Regions from separate parts of the Rahnella sp. CJA17(1/100) genome, predicted to be linked through region 2. Evidence: predicted binding sites of a transcription regulator. Region 2 holds the regulator's gene; the other holds the start of a gene.
What was found. The regulator PhoB, encoded in region 2, activates phosphate uptake and scavenging genes when phosphate is short. The targets are predictions, from matches to a motif close to CTGTCATAAAACTGNCNNAT.

Region 1 (11,253 bases), on a different contig from region 2:
ATTCAATTTCACGACCTTTAATGGCCGATTCCACCAGCACTTTGTGGTCGAAGCTGAAGGCTTCATCCAGCGCACGCTGATAGCCATCCTCATCACTGACTTTACTGACGCCCACCGATGAGCCCTGATTCGCCGGTTTGATAAAAAGCGGCAGACCGAGTTGTTGCGAAACACTGGCAAAGGTATTTTTCTGACGGTTCGCACGCGTCAGGCACACAAACGGGGCAACCGCCAGACCGGCATCGCGCAGCAAACGCTTGGTGACATCTTTATCCATGCTCACGGCGGAACCCAGCACGCCGGACCCTACGAAGGCAATATTTGCCATGCGCAGCAGCCCCTGCAAGGAACCGTCTTCCCCCAGCGTTCCGTGCACTATCGGGAAGATCACATCCACTTGCGACAACGCGCTGGCGCTGTGAGTCTCAATTAACTGATTCTCAGTCTGACCGGGGATCAGTGCAACCTGGTTATTCGAGCGGTTCAGGGCAATCAGCGACGGATTTTCAGCATTGATCAGGTAGTTACTGGCATCATTAATATGCCATTCCCCTTTCTTATCAATGCCCAGCAATGTCACATCAAAGCGTTGTTTATCAATCGCATCCACAATGTTTTTTGCCGACTGCAGTGACACTTCATGCTCTGCCGATTTACCACCGAAAATAATACCAACCCGTAATTTACTCACCTGCTGCTCCTTGTCGCCAGCCTCAGCGGACGGCGAACGTTTCTATAAACAACCACGACTAATCAACAACAAACAGTTTCGCGCCAATTGGCGTGGATGAACGGTGTGCTTCAGAATTGTCCGCCACCTGATAACTCATGCCCGGCGATAAGGTGAAATTCCGTCCGTCCTCAAGACGCGTATGAAGCTCTCCCTCCAGGCAGAACAAAACATGGCCTTTACTGCACCAGTGATCAGCCTCATAGCCAGGTGAATATTCAACGATACGCACACGGATATCGCCAAATTTTTGTGTACGCCACAGCGCCATGCCGGTATCACCCGGATGCTGCGTCGGCGTGACATCATTCCAGTCAGTCGTGCAAAACGGAATCGCATCAAGCTTCATGAGTTTCTCAATGTCGGGAAAAGGAAGGAAAGCCAGCATAAAAGTGAGCAGTAAATTTATCAATCGCTTGCTGAAAACAATTCATTAACAGCCGCTCGCAAAGTTGCGTAAAGCCGATTGTTCTTAGAGACAGGCTGCAGCGCACGTATGGCAGGGCCAGGTGAGAATGCGGGCAGCACACGCCATACCGTTGTGTTGCATGAGATGTCTGTGGGACAGCGGTCACGTTTTTTCGACTATGCTTAATGTTCTGTTGAGAACGCAGAAAGGCGCACGCACCTCAATTCCAACGTGCCGTTGTTTTCGACGACACGCCACAAAACAAGGAGCAACATATGCCATATCAAACGATAAATCCGTTCAACAATAAGCTCATCAAAGAATATCAAACACATAACGATCAGCAGGTTGAAGAGGCGCTCTCTGCCGCCCATGCTTTATACAAATCTGACTGGGGTCAGGGCGATATTAAGCAACGCGTTAACGTGCTGCATAAATTGTCCGAACTGATGGCTTCCCGTGTCGATGAACTGGCGGAAGTGGTCAGTGTAGAAATGGGGAAACTCATCGGCCAGAGCCGTGGCGAAGTGCAGATTTGCGCGGATATTGCGAAATTCTATGCCGAAAACGCCGAGGAATTTCTCAAACCTGTGCCGTATAAATCCGATCTCGGCGAAGCCTGGGTCGAGCATCATCCGATTGGGGTGATCATGGCCGTCGAGCCCTGGAATTTCCCGTTTTACCAGTTAATGCGCGTACTGGCACCGAATCTTGCCTCAGGTAACAGCGTGGTCGTCAAACACGCCAGTATCGTTCCTCATTGTGCGGAAACCTTTGAGAAACTGGTTACTGAAGCGGGTGCCCCAAAAGGCGCTTATACCAACCTGTTTATTTCTCAGGATCAGGTCAGTGCCATCATTGATGATGACCGCGTTCAGGGTGTCGCGCTGACAGGTTCGGAGAAAGCCGGTGCGGTCGTGGCTTCACGGGCGGCATCCAAGCTGAAGAAATCGACGCTGGAACTCGGCGGGAATGACGTGTTTGCCGTACTCGATGATGCGGATATCGATAAAGCCGCCAAAGCCGGTGCGCAGGCCCGTGTCTCCAATGCCGGACAGGTGTGTACGGCGGCCAAGCGCTTCATTATTCATGAAAAAATCGCCGATGAATTCCTTAAAAAATTCACCGAACACTTTAAGGCACTGAAAATCGGCGATCCGCTGGATAAATCCACCACACTGGGACCGTTGTCCTCCGCGGAAGCGGTGAAAACGCTGAGCAAACAAGTGGATGATGCCGTGAAACACGGGGCGAAACTGCACTTTGGCGGTAAAAAAGTGGCAGACAATCCGGGCAACTTCTTTGAGCCAACGATTCTGACGCACATTACCCGCGATAATCCGGCCTATTTCGAAGAGTTCTTTGGCCCGGTCGCACAGGTGTACGTGGTGAAAAATGATGAGGAACTGGTGAAACTTGCCAACGACTCACATTACGGCCTCGGCGGTTCGCTGTTTACCACCGATCTGACCCGCGCCCGTAAGCTGGCGAGCCAGATTGAAACCGGGATGGTATACGTCAATTCACCGACGGATACCGCTGCTGAACTGCCTTTCGGTGGTGTGAAACGCTCGGGCTTCGGCCGTGAGCTCTCTGATCTCGGTATCAAAGAATTTGTGAACCAGAAACTGGTGGTGCTGGCCGCGAAGTCCTGATGCTTCTTCTCCCCCTGCGGAGGGGGATTTTTTCCTCTCTCCGCACTTTTCCTTTCTCCCTCATTTACCAAGCCTTGACCCACGACAAAGCGCGCTCAAGCACCGCCTCTCTATAATCAGACCCGTTTGTCTTCCCACGGGTAAATCACATGGCTTATGAACTCAATCTGGACTGGCCGGAATTTTTAGAAAAATACTGGCAAAAAAAACCTGTTGTTATCAAAAAAGCGTTCTCAAATTTTGTTGATCCAATCTCTCCAGACGAATTAGCCGGTCTGGCGATGGAGCCGGAAGTGGACAGCCGTCTGGTGAGCCATAAAGATGGTGAATGGCAGGCAAGTAACGGTCCTTTTGAAGATTTCGACGGGCTGGGTGAAACCGGCTGGTCACTGCTGGCACAGGCCGTAAACCACTGGCATTTGCCTGCGGCAGAACTGGTGAAACCTTTTCGCGTATTGCCGGACTGGCGTTTAGACGACCTGATGATTTCGTATTCCGTGCCCGGCGGCGGTGTCGGCCCGCACATCGATCAGTATGACGTGTTTATCATCCAGGGCATGGGCAGCCGCCGCTGGCGCGTGGGCGATGCTCTGCCGATGCGTCAGTTCTGTCCGCACCCGGCGTTACTGCATGTGGATCCGTTCACGCCAATCATTGATGAAGATCTTGAACCTGGCGACATTCTGTATATTCCGCCGGGCTTCCCGCACGACGGCTTTACCCATGAAACCGCCCTCAACTATTCCGTCGGTTTCCGTGGCCCTAACAGCCGCGATTTCATCAGCAGTTTTGCTGACTACGCGCTGGAAAACGATCTGGGTGGCAGCCATTACAGCGATCCGGATCTCAGGCTGCGCGACCACGCCGGTAAAGTAGAAGATTACGAGCTGGAACGTGTGCGCCAGATGATGGTTGAGCTGATCAGCCAGCCGGAAGATTTCAAACAATGGTTTGGCCGTTTCGCCACTACGCCGCGCCATGAACTGGATATCGCGCCAGCCGAACCGCCATACGAATCACATGAAATTGCCGATGCACTGATGCAGGGCGAAAGCCTGGTGCGCCTGAGCGGTCTGCGGGTTCTCAACGTCGGCGAACGTTTCTTTGTTAACAGCGAGCCGCTGGAAACATCGCAACATGCCGCTGCCGATGCGCTGTGCCGCTATACGCTGATCAGTAAAACAGAGCTGGGTGCTGCGTTGCAGGATCCTGAATTTGTCGCTCTGTTAACGGATCTGGTGAATCAGGGTTACTGGTATTTCGACGAGTAAACTCCCGGCGATTCAATAACAGCAAAGGCGGCATCCATCCCGGATGCCGCCTTCTTTTATTCTGTTTCGACCGTTAACATTTACGAACGATAAAGCTCAACCGGCGGCTTCATTTTCCGTTCTTCCGGTGCGAATAAACTAATCTCTTCGCCCAGGATATATTTGGCGCGCAGCATCGCGGAAATCTTGTCCATAATCATTACGATAGCCACTAAAATCAGTGTGATAAACATCACCACATCCCAGTTCCACAGACGCATATTTTCCGCATACACCAGACCGATCCCGCCCGCGCCAACAAAACCAAGAACAGCGGCTGAACGGGTATTGGATTCAATCTGATACAACGACAATGCAAGGAATGTCGGGAAGGATTGAGTGAAAATCCCGAAGCGGTGCGTTTGTAGCGGGGAAGCCCCCAGCGCCCGCAGGCCGCGGCTCGGCGAACGATCTACCGCTTCATGCCCTTCTGCATAAAGCTTGCCCAGTAAGCCCAAATCCTGCATCACGATCGCCAGCACACCGGCCAGCGGCCCCATGCCGACAGCACGAACGAAAATCAGCCCCCAGATCGCCATATCCAGCCCGCGTAAAACATCCAGAAGACGGCGGATGACCATGGAAACGGGTCTGAGAACCGGCGTCGACATCACATTACGCGCCGCGAGGAATGAAAGAGGCAATGCGAGGAAAGACGCGGTGATGGTTCCGGAAAACACAATCGCCAGCGTGATAGCTATTTGCGAAAAATAATACATAAACGGCCATTCGGAAACGTTATGCCAGACAAACATCCGCAGGAAATAACGTCCTACTTCGCGGGTGCCGCGCACCACTTCGCTCCATGGAATACCGAAATAACTGAAGAAATAGACGTAGTACAGCGTAATCACGACAGCCAGTATCGCGAGGTAGCGCAGATAGCGGCGCTGCGCGGCAAACAGATGCCCGTGCTTCTGCTTCAGGCTGCTGACCACATGAGGTTCGAGCGCATCAGTTAACATCAGAAAGTGCCCTCCACAACGCGTTTGCGCAATTTACCGGAAAGAAAATCCATCGCCGACACCACCAGAATAATCAGCAGTAAGGTCATGCTGACCTGGTCATATCGGTCCAGTTTGATTGAGGTCATCAGTTCCTGCCCGATACCACCGGCCCCGACCAGCCCGAGGATAGTCGACTGGCGGAAGTTAATTTCAAGGCGCATAAAGCTATAGGATAAGAATATCGGTTTCACCTGCGGCCACATGGCGAAACGCATGCGCTGCAAACGCCCCGCGCCGCAGGCTCTGAGTCCGCGCACCGGTTTATCCGATGCGGTTTCAATGGATTCGTAGAACAATTTGGTCAGACTGCCGGCTGTGTGTAACGTCAGGGCGATAAAGCCCGGAATGGCACCGACGCCAAACGCCATCACACACATTACCGCCCAGGCCAGTTCCGGCATGGTGCGCAGGAAAGCGACAAAGGTACGGATGCTGAATTTCACCCATTTAGGCGAATCCGTATTGCTGGCGGCGAGAAAAGCCAGCACGACTGCCAGCGCCGTCGACAATATCGTCGAGGACAACGCCAGCTGAATAGTTTCCCAAATCAGCGGCAGCTGAATATTGAGACGATATCCCCAATACGCCAGTGAACCTTCTGTATGACCGTCAGCAAATAACAATGACCAGTGTAATACCGGCACCGTCTGACCAATATAATCAAAGAAGCTCGGCGCGGAGACAATAATCGTTTTTAAATTAAGTTCGGAAACATTGCCTGACCACAGATATAACAACAACATCAGCCCTGACCAGATCAGCGCTTCCCGCTTTTGTTTACCGCGTATCTGCTGGTAATAACGATTGAAGTCTTTGTTCAAAATAATATTTCCGATTTGCGATAATCATTATTCCTCCCCCTGCGAAGGGGGAGGTCAGGAGGGGGTATTAAAAAAACAATAATGGTAAAAGCTTTCGCTTCCTGAGTTGCCATTAATACCCCACCCCAACCCTCCCCTTCGCAGGGGAGGGAGTTACGGGTTAGCGACCGCCTTTAGTCAGTTCACGCTTCATATCAATAATCTGCTGATATTCAGCCAGGGACGTTTCGCCGATATGCTGTTTGCCGCCCACTGCTTTTACGAAACAAGCGTGGTCATCTTTATCCAGTTTCTTAATGGCAGAAACCAGCTTAGCTTTAAATGCCGGTGGCAAATCGCTGCGCACTAAAATCGGACCATTAGGAATTAATGGAGATTCCCAGATAATGCGGATTTTCTTCATCAGATCCGGATGGTCCATGCGGATCATGCGGTTGAATGCACCGGAGGTATAACCGGTTTCGCGGTCGCCGATCATTGAAGTCCAGGTGACTGCGCCTTCGAACTGGCCGTTCAGCACGCCAAGAATATCCTGCTCATGGCCGCCGGAGAAGGTTACGCTGGAGAAGAAGTTGTTGTATTTGTTATCCGTCGTGCCGCCAAATTCTTTCTTGAATGTCTGGTTTGGGATCAGGTAACCCGAAGTAGAATCCGGGTCAGCGAAACCGAATGATTTGCCTTTCAGGTCAGATAATTTCTGGTACGGGCTGTCGGCTTTCACGACAACCACGGAGTGATAACCCCGGGATTTATCCGTATCGTCAATGACAATGCCGACCAGATCCACCGCTTTCGGATTATTAATATAAACCGAAGCAAAAGATGACGGGGACATGCTTAATACCATATCCACTTTCTTACCTAATAACCCCTGAATAACACCTGAATAATCGGATGAATTACGCAGTTTGGTATCCACATTTAATTCTTTATCGAAGAAATCTTTTACACACTGATTATCGCCGATTTGCTGGGTGGCATTCTGGCCACCCAGAATACCTAAGTTTAATTCTTTAGGAGCATCTTCTGCCATGCTGTGCATTGCAGTAAAAGAACCTGCTACGAAGACTGCCAGACGTAATAACTTCTTCATGTAATGATGACCTTGTGTAGATTGAGAGAAAGTAGAAATAAGCACTGCAAAATAAATAACGTTATTGTTTAACTGTTTATCGCTTCGTGTTCTTCACCGTATAACTGGTGCAAAATGCCTTCAGTTAACTGGTCCGGATGGCCGTCGAAAATAATCTGCCCTTTCGCGATGCCGATAACACGGGTGCAATAATCTTTCACCAACTCGACCGAGTGCAGGTTGACCATCACGGCGATATTCTCTTCGCTGACTTTTTTCAGCGCATTCATGATGCGCAGGGTATTTTTCGGATCCAGTGACGCCACCGGTTCATCGGCCAGCAGAATTTTCGGGTTCTGCATCAGCGCGCGACAAATCGCCACACGCTGCATCTGGCCGCCGGAAAGGTTTTCGGCACGCTGCAATGCATGCGGCAGCATGTGCAACCATTCAAGCAAAGAGATGGCGCGGGCGCGGTCTTCGTCATCGAACTGGTTAAAGAATGATTTGAACGTTGAGGTGTGGCTGAGACGCCCCAGTAACACATTTGTCAGGACATCCAGACGAGGCACCAGGCAGAAATCCTGAAAAATCATGCCACAGCCTGAACGCCAGCGACGCAATGCTTTGCCGGTAAGCCCGGCCAGTTCCTGCTGTTCACCATTTTCGTAATGGCATACTACGCTGCCATCTGTGAGCGGGATCGTGCCGTTAAGCACATGCAGCAAGGTGGATTTACCCGCGCCAGAACGGCCAATTACCGCCACGAACTCACCGGCGTGGAGATCAAAATTGATGTCATTCAGGACACGCTGACCCGATTTATAGGATTTCACCAGGCCTTTGACGTCCAGAACTTTGTTCAGATGCTGTGGCCCGGTCTGAGGATATTCAGCCTGTGCCAGCTTAAGATGAGCTTGCGCCATGATGCTGTCTCTCGGTTGCTTTGGTTATCTGGCGTTCATTAAGCGCGAGTTTTATGACACATCAATGACGATTTAATGGACAGCGCATGACAAAAATGCAACAGATTAAGTGAAATTACCTAACCCATATCCCGAATGACGTTTAACTTAACAAGTATCATTTAAGTCTATGATTAGATGGCATCCCATCAAAAAAGGAAGATGAAATGGATAATCAGTCACTCATCGCCACGCTGAAAGAGATTGCCGGCAGCCGCCACGTTTTAACCGGCGACAGCAACACCGAACGCTACCGCAAAGGGTTTCGCTCCGGTGGCGGCAAAGCGCTGGCGGTCGTATTTCCACAAACGCTGCTGCAACAGTGGCAACTGCTCAAAACCTGCATCGCCGCCGACAAGATTGTCATTATGCAGGCCGCCAATACCGGGCTGACCGAAGGTTCGACGCCCAGCGGCGACGACTATGACCGCGACATTGTTATTTTCAGCACCCTGAAACTGGACACGATCCAGTTACTTGACGGCGGTCATCAGGTGATCGGCTTTCCCGGCAGCACCCTGTATAAGCTGGAAAAAATCCTCAAGCCCTACAACCGCGAACCGCATTCAGTGATTGGCTCGTCCTGCATCGGCGCATCGGTGGTCGGCGGGATCTGTAATAATTCTGGCGGATCGCTGGTGAAACGCGGCCCGGCGTATACCGAAATGGCGCTCTATGCACAAATCGATGCACAAGGTGAATTGCGGCTGATTAACCATCTGGGCATTAATCTTGGTGAAACGCCGGAAGAAATCCTGACTCGTCTGGAAAAAGGCGATTATCTGGAAACCGATATCCAGCATGATCAGCGTCTGGCGTCGGATCACGATTATGCCTCACGTGTCCGCGAAGTGGATGCTGATACGCCGTCGCGTTTCAACGCGGATGAGCGACGTTTATTTGAAGCTTCAGGTTGTGCGGGCAAGCTGGCGGTTTTCGCCGTGCGGCTCGATACGTTTCCGGCAGAAACGCAGCAGCAGGTTTTCTACATCGGCACCAATGACACGGCGGTGCTGACAGAATTACGCCGCCAGATCCTGCGTGACTTCGCTAACCTTCCGGTGGCAGGGGAATACATGCACCGGGATATTTTCGATATCACCGAAGTCTATGGCAAAGACACTTTCCTGATGATCGACAAACTTGGCACCGACAAAATGCCGGACATGTTTACTGCCAAAGGAAAGTTCGATGCACACGCCAGTAAGGTCCCTTTCCTGCCCAAACATTTCAGCGACCGCGTGATGCAGTGTCTGAGCAAAGCCCTGCCGAATCATCTGCCACCGCGTATGAAGCAGTATCGTGACCGGTTTGAACATCACTTACTGCTGAAAATGTCCGGCCCCGGTATTGACGAAGCCCGAACCTTTTTGACACGTTTCTTTAGTGATGGTCAGGGTGATTTCTTTATCTGTTCCGCCGACGAAGGCAAGAAAGCCTTCCTGCATCGCTTTGCCGCCGCCGGTGCCGCCGTGCGGTATCACGCGGTACATGAAAAAGAAGTGGAAGATATTCTGGCGCTGGATATCGCACTGCGCCGCAATGACCGCGACTGGTTCGAGACATTGCCGGAAGATATCGACAATCAACTGGTAGCAAAACTGTATTACGGCCATTTCATGTGCCACGTTTTCCATCAGGATTACATCGTCAAAAAAGGCGCAAACAGCAAGGCGCTGAAACACAGGATGTTAGAACTGCTCGACGCCAAAGGCGCGGAATATCCCGCCGAACATAACGTCGGCCATTTGTATCTGGCAAAACCACATTTGAAAGAATTCTACCGGCAGGCAGACCCGACCAACACCTTCAATCCGGGTATCGGGAAAACCAGTAAGATGAAGAACTGGCAGGAATAATGTCCTTCAAAAGAGGAATGGCGTAGTCGGCGCAGGCAGTTTGTTCCCAGACAGCGCGGAGGACCCGGAGCGTACATAAAGTACGTGAGGAGTCCGAGCACTGCCCGGGGGCAAAATGGCAAGTAAGATAGCCATTAAGTTAAAATAACTGTGTTCCGTAACCCCACATAATTACCGTCAGAGCCAGAAGCAGCTCTAATACCAGAACGCCCATTGCCAGTGTTGAACTGGAGAACAGGAACCCTTCGCGACGGTCGATATTGAGGAAGTTAGGAATGCCGAGATACAACAGGTATCCGCTGTAACACAGGCCGATCAGCCCGACAAACAGGCATAACCAGACCATCGGATACAGTGCTACGACCCCGCTGAGGAACATGGGTGTGGCCACGTAGCCGGCAAAGACGATACAGTTGTTGAGTGTCGGGCGGCTGTCATAGCGACGCGCCATTCCGTAGATAATCCGCCCCATCAGTGCGACAGCAGCGAGCATCAGAACATAGAAAATGACGGCGATATAAGACGCGGTAAACATGGAAACCATCAGCTTCTCGCCATCACCGAAGTTCCAGCCAAGTTGTGTTGTTCCGATGAAAGAACAGACAACCGGGATGAGCGCCATTAAAAGAACATGGTGGGAATACACATGTGAAACGGTTTCCCGCTCACGCTGGATTTGTTGCAATTCGGGACCCGGATTGGATATCAGTCCCCAGACATGATTAGCCATGAAACACCCCCTTGTACGCCGAAAGCCGCCAGCAGCGCGCAGTGATAAACCTTCGGGATTGCCCGTCAGACAGGGGCATAAAGAAGGTGGCGACCTGTCTATATTATAGTCGCTCTTGCCAGCTTTGCTGATACGGCCAATTCAGCGTAATGGGAGATCAACCGTATCAGGTCGCCGTTAGTGAATATAGCGTGCAGCCGTAAACGTCACGCCAACCAGTACCAGCATCATGCTGACAATCCATCGGGTCTGTTTAATCATGAGATCGTAAAACATTGCCTGCATTGCACTCAGTGAAGCTTCAATCTTCACAAAGCGTTCATCTACTTTTTCAAAGCGCTGGTCGATCTTCTCAAATCGTTGATCTATTTTGTCAAAGCGCTCATCTACACGATCAAACTGTTTATCTACCTGTTCAAACTGTTTATCTATCCTCACCAGATGATCGTCAATTCTCAGCAGGTGCCCGTCGATGCGCGCGATGCTCTGTTCGGTTTTACCGACACGATCCCCGATATCTGTCACCGCTTCAGTGAGCGTGACCATCTGGTGCTCCAGTTTGCCGACACGAAGATTCGTCTCCGTGATCACTACCGTTAGCTGACTGACCTGCTGTTCCACCTTCCCTACCCGCAGATTCAGCCCGGCAATTTCCTCACCATTTTTGATTCCCTGCTTTTCAATATTGTTGATCT
Region 2 (11,253 bases):
AAAAATGCAGCGGATGGCTCAACGCTTCCATGATTCATCTGGCGTGGTAACACAAACCACGATGCGTGAAATTAACAAAATTGTTGATGAAGCCGTTCAGGAGGAAAGACTGAAAGCCTTCGCAGAAAGCTCTGCTGAACGCATTCGAGCTTTGCGTGAAAAAGAAAAAATCAGTCAGGGCGTACTGGCAAGACTCATCAATATGTCCGCCAACAGCATTCAAAAATGGGAGCGGGATGAAACCAAACCCACCGGAGCGGCGCTGATCTTACTGATGCTAATTGAAGAAAAAGGTTTACAGATCATCTGCTAAAAGAAGCCACAGCTTGTTGCTGTGGCTTGATTTTTATCCCTTTACGCCGCTTTGGCTGGCCTGTTCCTGAGGAACAATCAACTTCGGCGCCAGCGTAAACATAAACCGGGTACCGACGCCGACTTCACTCATGACTTCGAGTTTTGAGTGGTGATGGCTGAGCGCATGTTTGACGATTGCCAGTCCCAGTCCGCTGCCGCCGGTCTGACGTGAACGGGCTTTATCGACGCGGTAGAAACGTTCGGTCAGGCGCGGCAGGTGCTGCGGCGCAATGCCCGGTCCGTTGTCGCTGATCTGGAACTGTGCGCCATGCGGCGTTTGTTGCCAGCTGACTTCAATCCGTGTCCCCGCTGGCGTGTGGTTAACCGCGTTATACACCAGGTTCGACACCGCGCTGCGCAGTTGATCTTCATTACCAAAGACCTTCAGCTTGTCGTTTACGCGAAACACCACTTCATGCCTGCCGTTGCTTAACGTTTGCACTTCACGTTCGAGCATGCCGAGCATCACCGGAATATCCACTTTCTCGTGCAAATCAATATTCGCTGAGGCTTCGATTTTCGACAGCGTCAGCAGCTGCTTCACCAGCCCGTCCATCCGCCGCGTCTGTTCCTGCATGGTATCCAGCGCTTTAGTGCGGAAAGGCTCTTCCAGCTTGGCGTCTTCCATCATTTCCAGATACCCCTGCAATACCGTCAATGGGGTTCTCAGTTCATGACTGACGTTAGCGAAGAAGTTACGCCGTGCGCCTTCAAGCTGACGCATCTGGGTCACGTCGCGTGCCACCATCAGCAGTTGTCCTTCGGAATAAGGCATGACGCGAAACTCGACATAATGCTCATTATTGAGTTGTAAATTCAGCGCCCGGCTGAAATCGCGGGTCTGGATCCACAGCCGGAATTCCGGATAACGCAGCAGGTTGAAGATATGTTGCCCGTTATCTTCCGGCCAGCGGAAACCGAGCAAATCCTGCGCCAGTCCGTTACACCAGAAAATATTGCCTTCTTCAGTGGTCAGCACCACGGCATCCGGCAGCGATTCGGCACCGCTGCGAAAACGTTTGATGAGCTGGCCTAATTCGCGACGGCGACGCCGGTTGCGCATCTGCATCTGGTTCAGCCCGTAAAACAGCGGCTCCCAGCTCCAGCGCCCATTCGGCGGCGTAATGCTGCGGTCGAGCCACAGCCAGTGAGAGAGTTTAAGCTGGTTGTAATAATTCCAGCCCAGTGCCGCCATCAGCGACACCAGGAGGAGCCAGCCGAAATGGCCGACGAAAATACCGAGAATTAACGCTGGCAGGCAAAAGAGAAACAATTCACCCGCCAGTCGTTTCCATGACAAACGTTCTAGCACACAGATTCTCCGCTGTGAGGGCTCAATAACGCGTTGAAAAACGGTATCCGGTACCACGAACAGTCTGGATCATTCTGTCATGTCCACTGGTTTCCAGCGCCTTACGTAAACGACGAATATGCACGTCAACCGTGCGATCTTCCACATAAACGTTAGTGCCCCAGACGTTATTGAGCAACTGTTCGCGGCTGTATACACGTTCGGAATGGGTCATAAAGAAGTGTAATAACTTAAATTCGGTCGGCCCCATATCGAGCGCCTGCTCGTTGGCCATCACCCGGTGAGACGACGGATCCAGGCTTAAACCCTGCATGTCGATTACTTCTTCCACCGCCATTGGCGAGATGCGACGCATCACGGCTTTAATGCGGGCAACCAGTTCTTTCGGAGAAAACGGTTTGGTGATGTAATCATCGGCACCCACTTCAAGGCCGCGCACCCGATCTTCTTCTTCACCGCGTGCGGTCAGCATCATCACCGGAATTTCGCGGGTCAGTGCCTCACGTTTAAGATGCTTAATAAACTGAATACCGGAACCGCCAGGTAACATCCAGTCAAGCAGGATCAGTTCAGGGTAAGGTTCAACAAGCTGCCCAATCGCTGAATCAAAATCCTCAGCTTCTACGGCCTGATAGCCATTTTGTTCCAGTACAAAACACACCATTTCACGGATTGGAGCTTCGTCTTCAACCACCAATATACGTCTAGCCATCGTAGGTCCTGCCAATAGGTTAGCGATCTTTTATTTGATTGCGGGCGCCATTATGCGTCAGTTTTGTGACAGATTTATGAATGAAAAGAATGGTTCATTACAGTCAACTATGACAGATAATTTCCGGCCATCTTGCTGAAATTGGTCTGATTTATCGGGGACAGCTTCCCCTGCCGACGTTTATACTTTACCCCATTGTCGTCATCCAGGGTTCATACGGGAGTCTCATGCGCCTGATCCACACGTCAGACTGGCACCTCGGCCAGTACTTTTTCACTAAAAGCCGTGCAGCCGAACATCAGGCATTTTTGCGCTGGCTGACCGGTCAGGTGCAACAACATCAGGTCGACGCCGTGATTGTCGCGGGCGATATTTTCGACACAGGTTCCCCACCCAGTTATGCCCGAGAATTGTATAACCGCTTCGTGGTGGAATTACAGCAAACCGGCTGCCAGCTGGTGGTGCTGGCTGGTAACCACGATTCTGTCGCCACGCTCAATGAATCGCGCGAGCTCCTGTCCTGCCTGAATACGCGGGTGATTGCCACCGTCGGTGAAAACCTTTCTGAACAGATTTTAGTGCTCAGTCAGCGTGACGGGAAACCCGGCGCGATACTGTGCGCTATCCCGTTTTTACGCCCGCGTGATCTGCTCGCCAGCCAGGCGGGACAGTCCGGCAGCGACAAGCAACTGGCATTGCAGGAAGCCATCGCCGCGCATTATGACGCGCTCTGGCAGGCTGCTCAGGCCAGACGTGACGAACTGGGCATGCCGCTGCCTATTATTGCGACCGGCCATCTGACGACTGTCGGCGTCAGTACCTCTGATTCCGTGCGCGACATCTATATAGGTACGCTCGATGCGTTTCCGGCGCAGGCCTTTCCGCCGGTCGATTATGTGGCACTGGGTCATATTCACCGTGCACAATGCGTCGCCAAAACCGAACATATCCGTTACAGCGGCTCGCCGATTGCCCTGAGTTTTGACGAACTGAGCAAAGCTAAAAGTGTGTACTTACTTGATTTTGATGGTGCGACGCTCAACGCCATCGACACACTGGAAATCCCGGTTTTCCAGCCGATGCAGATAATCAAAGGCTCGCTGGTGGAGATTGAACACCAACTGGCACAGTTCGAAGGCGGTGATCCGGCCAAACCGGTGTGGCTCGATATTGAAGTCTCCACCCAGGATTATCTCAGCGACATCCAGCGACGCATTCAGGCGCTGACGGAAGATCTGCCGGTAGAAGTCGTGCTGTTACGCCGCAGCAAAGAACAGCGCATCAACAGTATTGAGCAGCAGGAAAAAGAAACCCTCAGCGAACTGAGCGTCAGCGACGTGTTTGAACGACGACTGGCGCTGGAACCGGACCCTGACGAGCCGCGTCAGGCTCGGATGCGCACGTTGTTTGCGCAGGTGGTTGAACAGGTTAACAACGGTCAGAACGCGGAGGACGGCGCACAATGAAAATTCTCAGCCTGCGTTTAAAAAACCTGAACTCGCTGGAAGGCGAATGGAAAATTGATTTCACCGCCGAGCCGTTTGCCAGCAACGGATTATTCGCCATCACAGGTCCGACCGGTGCGGGGAAAACCACCCTGCTCGATGCCATTTGTCTGGCGCTTTATCATCAGACGCCAAGGCTGAACATTACACCAAGCCAGAATGAACTGATGACCCGCCACACCGCAGAATCGCTGGCCGAAGTGGAGTTTGAAGTCAAAGGTGTGGGTTACCGCGCGTTCTGGAGCCAGCGCCGCGCCAAAAATTCCCCTGACGGCAATCTGCAGGCACCGAAAGTGGAGCTGGCATTGCTGGCCGACGGCAAAATTCTGGCCGATAAAGTGCGCGATAAACTCGATGCCATCGCCACACTGACCGGGCTGGATTTCGGCCGTTTCACCAAATCCATGATGCTTTCACAGGGGCAGTTCGCCGCGTTTCTGAATGCCGATGCCAACGACCGCGCCGAATTGCTGGAAGAACTGACCGGCACCGAGATTTACGGGCTGCTTTCTCAACGCGTGTTTGAGCAACATAAAGAAGCGCGCATTGCGCTGGACGGTCTGCATCAGCGTATGGCCGGAATCGAACTGCTCAGCGAAGAACAGCGCCAGACGCTCGAAGCACAACGTGCTGAACTGAACACGCAGGAAATCACGCTCAGTCAGCAGGCGCAGCAGCGCCAGCAGGATCTGAACTGGCTGCAACAGTGGCAGCAGGTGCAGCAAAAACAGCAGCAGTCTCAGCAACAACTGACCGCCGCAGAGCAGGAAAATCTGGCCGCCGCGCCGCAGTTACAGCAACTGGCGCGCAGCGAACCGGCAGAAAAACTGCGTCCGTTACTCAATGATCGCCAGCGCTGTCAGGATGACGCGCAGCGCCTTCAGCAATTACTGATACAACTGACGCAGCAGCAGGAGCAGCAGATTGCACAGATGACGCCGCTGAGTCTGGCGGTGGAACAGGCGCACACTGCGCGGCAGAAACAGGCGGAAGAACAGCGTCAGATGCAGACGCTGATCGAAGAAAAAATCCTGCCACTGGATAGCGAAATCGCGCAATGGCGCAAATCGCTGGTGGAAACACAACAGGCGGTCAGCGAGTCGCAGAAACAGGCTGGTGAACATAGCGCGACGCTGCAGCAAATCACGGCGGAACGTCAGAAACTGGATGAGGAAAGCCGCCAGCATCACACCCGTCAGGCCGCGCTGACTGAAGCCCTTAACGTTGCACAACAACGTCAGGCTGAACTGGAAAAACAGTACCCGCAGGTAGTGTTACAGAAACGTCAAACCGAACTCATGCAGCTCCGGCCGGTGCGGCAGCAGCTGTTTTCACTCGCGCAAATCTTCCCGCAACTGAACCAGCGCGTGCAGCAACAGCATAAAGATTTTGCGCAGTACCAGACGCTGCTGGCCGAAGAAGAACTGCGTCTGGGCGCGATCCGTCTGCAATGTCAGAAACAGCTGGAGCATCTCAACGACGTTAAAGCACTGCATAAACAGGAAATGCTGATCGTCAGCCTTGAAGCCGAACGCGCGAATTTGCAAAGCGGCAAAGCCTGTCCGCTGTGCGGCTCGACATCACATCCGGCGATTGAACATTATCAGCAGGTTAAACCTTCTGAAACCGCGCAGCGTGTCGAGAAAATGCAACTGGAATTCGATGCAGCAAAAGCCAGCGGTATCGAACTGGCGGCAAAAATTAAAGGCCTGAAAGAGCAACAAACACGGCTGCAAACTCAGCTTGAGCAGGATCAGCAACAACTGAATGCGCATACCCTGAACTGGCAACAACTCAGTGCGCCGCTGAATCTGACGTTTACGCTGCATGATACCGCCGACATCACGCAATGGCTGACCGCCCGCGATGAGGAAGAGCAGCAGTCGCAGGCGCGGCTGAGCCAGCACGAACAGCTGGCGCGGGCTCTGCAACAGGCCAAAGATGCCCTGAACGACGCACTGAATGCACAGCAGAAAGTGCAGCAGCAAAGTGCCTTGCTGACAGAGCGCGTTACCCGGCTGGAAGAGATGCAGGCAAAATCTCAGCAAGACCTTGTGCGGTTGCAAAAGCAACTGGCGGAAGGTGAAAAATCCCTTTCTGAGCTGAATGCCCGACGCCTCGAACTGTTCGGAGAGCGTCAGGTTGCTCAGGTTCGCGAGCACTTACATCAGCAACAACAGGCGACAGAACAAGCGCTGAGTGATGTCCAGACCGCGCTGCATAAGGCGCAGGAACAGCGCGACCAGTTGGCCGGTCAGTTGGCCAGTACGCAGCAGCAACAGTTACAGACCGCCGCACAACTGACGCAGGTGGAACAGGCGTGGCAGCAGGCATTGAGCGCCAGCGGATTTGCGGATGAAGCCGCAGTGAAACTGGCGCTGCTCGACGACGCGTTGCGCCAGCAGCTTCAGCAACGCAAAGAACATCTGCAACAACAACTGGCGCAGGCGCAGGCATTACTGGCGGATGCCCGTCAGCAGCTCGAAAAACATCAGCTTGCCCGTCCTGCACATCTCAGTGAAACCGACAGTGATCTTAACGCCCTGACGGTGCAACAGGCGGAGCTGGCACAACAACTGAAAGTCCTGCAACAACGTCTGGGCGAAGTGAAAAATCAGCTGGAAAGCGACAAGCAACGCCACCATGGTCAGCAGACGCTGATTGCACAGATTGCGCAGGCGCAGCGGACCTGTGATGACTGGGGTTATCTCAACCAGATGATTGGCTCCAGCGACGGCGCGAAATTCCGTAAATTCGCGCAGGGTCTGACGCTCGATCATCTGGTGTATCTGGCCAACCGCCAGCTGGAAAAATTGCACGGACGCTATCTGTTGCAGCGCAAAACCAGCGATGCGCTGGAACTGCAGGTGGTCGATACCTGGCAGGCCGATGCCGTGCGCGATACCCGCACACTATCCGGCGGCGAAAGCTTCCTGGTCAGCCTGGCACTGGCCCTGGCGCTGTCCGATCTGGTCAGCGATAAAACCCGTATCGACTCGCTGTTCCTCGACGAAGGTTTCGGTACGCTCGATGCCGACACGCTGGATACCGCGCTGGATGCGCTCGATAGCCTGAATGCCTCGGGTAAAACCATCGGCGTGATCAGCCATGTCGAAGCAATGAAAGACCGCATTCCGGTACAAATCAAAGTCACCAAAGTGAATGGTCTGGGCATCAGCCGCCTGAGCAGTGAATTTAAAGTCTGACGGCGACTTTCGCGCAGGCATACCGCTAGTGAGATTGCTAGCGGTATGCCCTGTTGTGGATCCTGATTGTGAACACAGGCACAAAAATCGCACCAGCGCAGTGCGTTATCCTTTGCCAACCTGCTGAATTTCCGCTTTTTCGTGCTGATGCGCGTCCCCCGATAAACTGGCACGCCCTGTGCTTAACGTTATGTATACAAGTTGCAGTACAAGTTGCAACGCCTTCATAACCGCTAAGGGAACCGTCCATGAAAAACATCAAACCTGAAGTCGATAAAAAACGCCGCCAGCTGATGAAATGGCTTGCCATCACCGGCGGCGTTTCCACCCTTGGCGGTATGATCCCGACGTCAGTTTTTGCAGCCGACGACGATGAAATTCGTATTGGTTACTGGCCGATTGTCGGCGGTTTGCCGCTGTATGTGGCACTGGAACAGGGCTTTTTTAAACAAGCCGGGCTGAATGTGAAAGGCGTTAAATTCGCCAGTGCCCAGCAAATTGTCGAAGGGATGATCACCGGCAGGATCCACGGCTGCGCCAACGGCACGGCAACCGGCGCGCTGGGACTCGGGGCGATCACTTCACCGGGTCTGTTCAAAATTATCTGTTCTAACCCGTCAAACCATACGCTGGTGTTAGATGAATTTCTGGTGCCGCTGAATAGCCCGGCAAAAGCTATCAGTGACCTGAAAGGCAAAAAAATCGCCTGCGGTCCGGGGATCCAGAACGTCACGATGGCGAAAATTATTCTGGAGAAAAATGGCTTCACTAATCCGTCAGTCATTGAACTGCCGGTCGGACAACACGCGCCTGCTCTGGCCGCCGGGCAAATTGACGGCGTATATACGCTCGAACCGACCGGCACTGTCGGACGCATGAAAAACCTTTCGCGCACACTCGAAACCGGCGTTATTTCTAAATACGTGCTCGGCAACGCCGACGCCCCGTGGTTCGGCGGCGCAGCGGCGCTGAATTCCAGTTTTATCGCCAGCAAGCCGGAAGAAACCAAAAAGTTTATTGCCGCTTATCAGAAAGCGGTGGAATTCATTGCGGCTCACCCTGATAAAGCGCGCGAAAACGTCGCCGGTTACACCAGCATTGAACCGGCGCTGGTCAAAGAAGTGCCGCTGCCGGGCTTCGTGATGTATCCCGATTTGAAAGGCGACAACCTGCAATGGTTCCAGAAGTTTTATGACGTCTTTACGGAAAGAAAAATCTTCAGCAAGCCGGTGGATGTCGCTTCGCTGATCTATCAGGGATAAGGAGAAACAGGATGACTTCACGCTGGTCTTCAAGGTTACTGCCGCTGGTCGGCCCGGTACTGCTGTTTTTATTCTGGCAACTGGCCGTCAGCGCAAAATGGCTGAATCCCGTGCTTCTGCCCTCGCCGGTCGAGACAATCGGCTACATGTTCCAGTCATTTTCCGACGCGTCCATGCGCACCGACATCGGCGCAACCCTTTACCGCACGCTGGTGTCCTTTGCCTTTGCGGCGGTGATCGGCGTGCCGCTGGGCGTAATTTTGGGCAGCAATGAAAAGGTTTACCGCAGCCTGGAATTTCTGATCGACTTCTTCCGCTCCACGCCGTCGTCAGCGCTGATCCCGCTGTTTATGCTGATTTTCGGGATTACTGACGCCAACAAAATCGCCATTGCTGCCTTTGCCGCCGTGCTGGTCATCCTGTTCAACAGCGCATACGGCGTGATGAATGCCAAAAAAACGCGCCTGATGGCCGCCAAAGTGATGGGAATTTCCCGCTGGCATATTTTCAAAGACATCATGCTGATGGAAAGCCTGGCGCAAACCTTTGTCGGCCTGCGCACCGGCGTGTCGATCGCGCTGGTGATCGTGATCGTCGCCGAAATGTTTATCGGATCAGAAACCGGCCTCGGCCACCGGATCATCGATGCCCAGCAGGTGTTTAACATCAAAGATATGTACGCCTCGATCCTGATCACCGGCGCGCTGGGTTATCTGCTCAATCTGGCTTTTTTGCTGATCGAGAAAAAAACCGTCCACTGGAGTAGCAAAGCATGACGCACCCTCTCTCGCTGAATCCTGATTATAAAGGCCCGCAGTTGCCGCAATATGCCACGCGACCGGACACCCATGTGACGATCCGCGGGCTGAGCAAGTCGTTTGCCGGACAGCCGCTGTATACCGACCTGAATCTCGACTTACCGCGTGGAAAGATCGTGTCGATCTTCGGGCCGAACGGCTGCGGTAAATCGACCTTAATGAACATGATCGCCGGGCTGATCCCGGTAGATAAAGGCGACATTCTGTTCGACGGCAAAACGCTGGCGCAAACCACCATTGGCTATGTGTTTCAGAACTACCGCGACGCGCTGTTTCCATGGATGAGCGCCCGCGCCAACATCGCCTATCCGCTGATACGCCACGGCATGAGCAAAGCGGATGTGAATGCGCGGGTCGAAGAACTGACGCAGATGTTTGATATCCGTTTCGACCTGAAACGCTATCCGTATGAGCTTTCCGGTGGACAACAGCAAACTGTGTGCATCATGCGGGCGCTGGCGACGCGTCCGGAAGTGATGTTCCTCGATGAGCCTTTCTCGGCGCTGGATTTCGAGATGACGCTGTTTATCCGCGATAAATTACAGGAAGTGCAACTGGCGACCGGCGTCACTATGCTGATTGTTTCGCATGACCTGGAAGATGCGGTATTTCTGGCGGATGAGATTTTACTGCTGACGCGGCGGCCGACGCAGATTGCGGAAATCGTGCCGTTCGACCTGCCGCGCCCGCGAGGGTCGGAAATCATGAGCCACCCGGAATTTATCCGCGTGAAGGCGCACACGCTGGAAGTCTTTAAACGGGAGATGGCGCTTTAGCTGGCGGCAGTCTGTCGCCACTGACGCGGGCTGACGCCAAACCAGCGGCGGAAAGCCCGCGAAAAGGCACTGACTTCGGAATACCCTAGCAGCAGCGCCATTTCGGAAATCGGCAGTTGTTGCTGTTGCAGATAATGCGTCGCCAGTTCGCAACGGACGTTATCCACCAGTTGGGTAAACGTCAGGTTCTGTTCGCGCAGGCGGCGTTGCAGTGAACTCGGCGACATACCCATTTTTTCGGCCACTTCATCAAGCACCGGCTCGCCGCGTAATAATGCCTGACGTACCCGCGATCGCGCGCTGTCGGTGACCGACTGCTGCGACGGCGCATCCGCATTCAGACGGCGGATCGCATCCTGCATGACCAGCAACAGCGTCTGATCCCGTTCCGGCATCGCCCGCTGTAAATCGCGTTTGACGATCAGCAGGGAATTGTACGGCTGATCGAAATACACCGGCGCATCAAATACTTTGCAGTGTTCATGCCATTGCTGCGGACGCGGATGCTCAAAATGCACCTCACGCGGCGCCCAGTTTTTCCCCAGCCCGTGACGCAATAAATTGAGGATCATCCCCAGCGTCAGTTCCGCATCCTGCCGTCTGCACAGAATGCTGCCATGCCGCACCTGATAATCGAACCGGTAATGATCTCCCTTATCCACCAGCCGCGTCAGCGTATTGTGCTGATGAAAGGGAAAGGCATTCACTACGTTTTGCAGCGCGGTTTCTGCCGAAGAAGAACATAAACCGATGTAGCCAATCAGCCCTAATGACTGCGGTTTGAACTGTTTCCCGTAATGCAAACCGAAGTTATCACAACCTGACTGCGCCGCCGCTTCTTCCAGAACCTGACAGTAATTAGTCAGCCCGAGACTCAGCGTAGGTTGTTGCAGCAATTCAGGATTGATGTGGCAGATGCCGAACACACGATCGACATCTGCCCCTTTGGCCTGAATAAAATCGCTCAGGCCGCTGGCGGCTGCGGCCAGCACCCCCCGGTGACTGTCATTGCTGCGCGTCAGCGCGTTCAGCGCATTGCTGAAACCGGCTCCGGAAGCCGTTGAAGAAAGGCCTGTCTGCATCGTCTTTTACTCCCTTTATGTCGGCAATAAAAAGTGTCGGTGATAAAAGAGAATTGCAAGTTCCGTACCAGCACCTTGCTTCACGTCTCCGGGTGATAACCCAATGCAATACAATGAGATAAATTTTCGGCAGTTTTGCCAGCCGCCCCTGCGCCCTGCTACGACGCCCGCTTTTCGTGCAGCTTCATCCGATCACAAAGGGATGATGCGCCTTCGCCAGATACTC

Region 1: the regulator PhoB is predicted to act here: its motif matches at 7,971-7,990, upstream of phnC (phosphonate ABC transporter ATP-binding protein).

What each region holds. Positions count from the first base shown of each region.
Region 1 is NZ_CAWOJA010000044.1:128,623-139,875, reverse strand. It holds gene ddlA (D-alanine--D-alanine ligase) at 1-691, opposite strand, end outside; gene AACU55_RS17495 (DHCW motif cupin fold protein) at 750-1,079, opposite strand; gene AACU55_RS17490 (NAD-dependent succinate-semialdehyde dehydrogenase) at 1,415-2,794, shown strand; gene AACU55_RS17485 (ribosomal protein uL16 3-hydroxylase) at 2,944-4,065, shown strand; gene phnE (phosphonate ABC transporter, permease protein PhnE) at 4,146-5,069, opposite strand; gene phnE (phosphonate ABC transporter, permease protein PhnE) at 5,069-5,932, opposite strand; gene phnD (phosphonate ABC transporter substrate-binding protein) at 6,093-7,025, opposite strand; gene phnC (phosphonate ABC transporter ATP-binding protein) at 7,094-7,930, opposite strand; gene dld (D-lactate dehydrogenase) at 8,137-9,828, shown strand; gene AACU55_RS17455 (Yip1 family protein) at 9,968-10,558, opposite strand; gene AACU55_RS17450 (hypothetical protein) at 10,736-11,253, opposite strand, start outside.
Region 2 is NZ_CAWOJA010000010.1:47,113-58,365, reverse strand. It holds gene AACU55_RS06070 (helix-turn-helix domain-containing protein) at 1-313, shown strand, start outside; gene phoR (phosphate regulon sensor histidine kinase PhoR) at 347-1,666, opposite strand; gene phoB (phosphate response regulator transcription factor PhoB) at 1,689-2,378, opposite strand; gene sbcD (exonuclease subunit SbcD) at 2,606-3,844, shown strand; gene sbcC (exonuclease subunit SbcC) at 3,841-7,089, shown strand; gene AACU55_RS06045 (ABC transporter substrate-binding protein) at 7,338-8,351, shown strand; gene AACU55_RS06040 (ABC transporter permease) at 8,363-9,127, shown strand; gene AACU55_RS06035 (ABC transporter ATP-binding protein) at 9,124-9,945, shown strand; gene qhpR (AraC-like transcriptional regulator QhpR) at 9,942-11,027, opposite strand; gene AACU55_RS06025 (phosphotransferase enzyme family protein) at 11,212-11,253, opposite strand, start outside.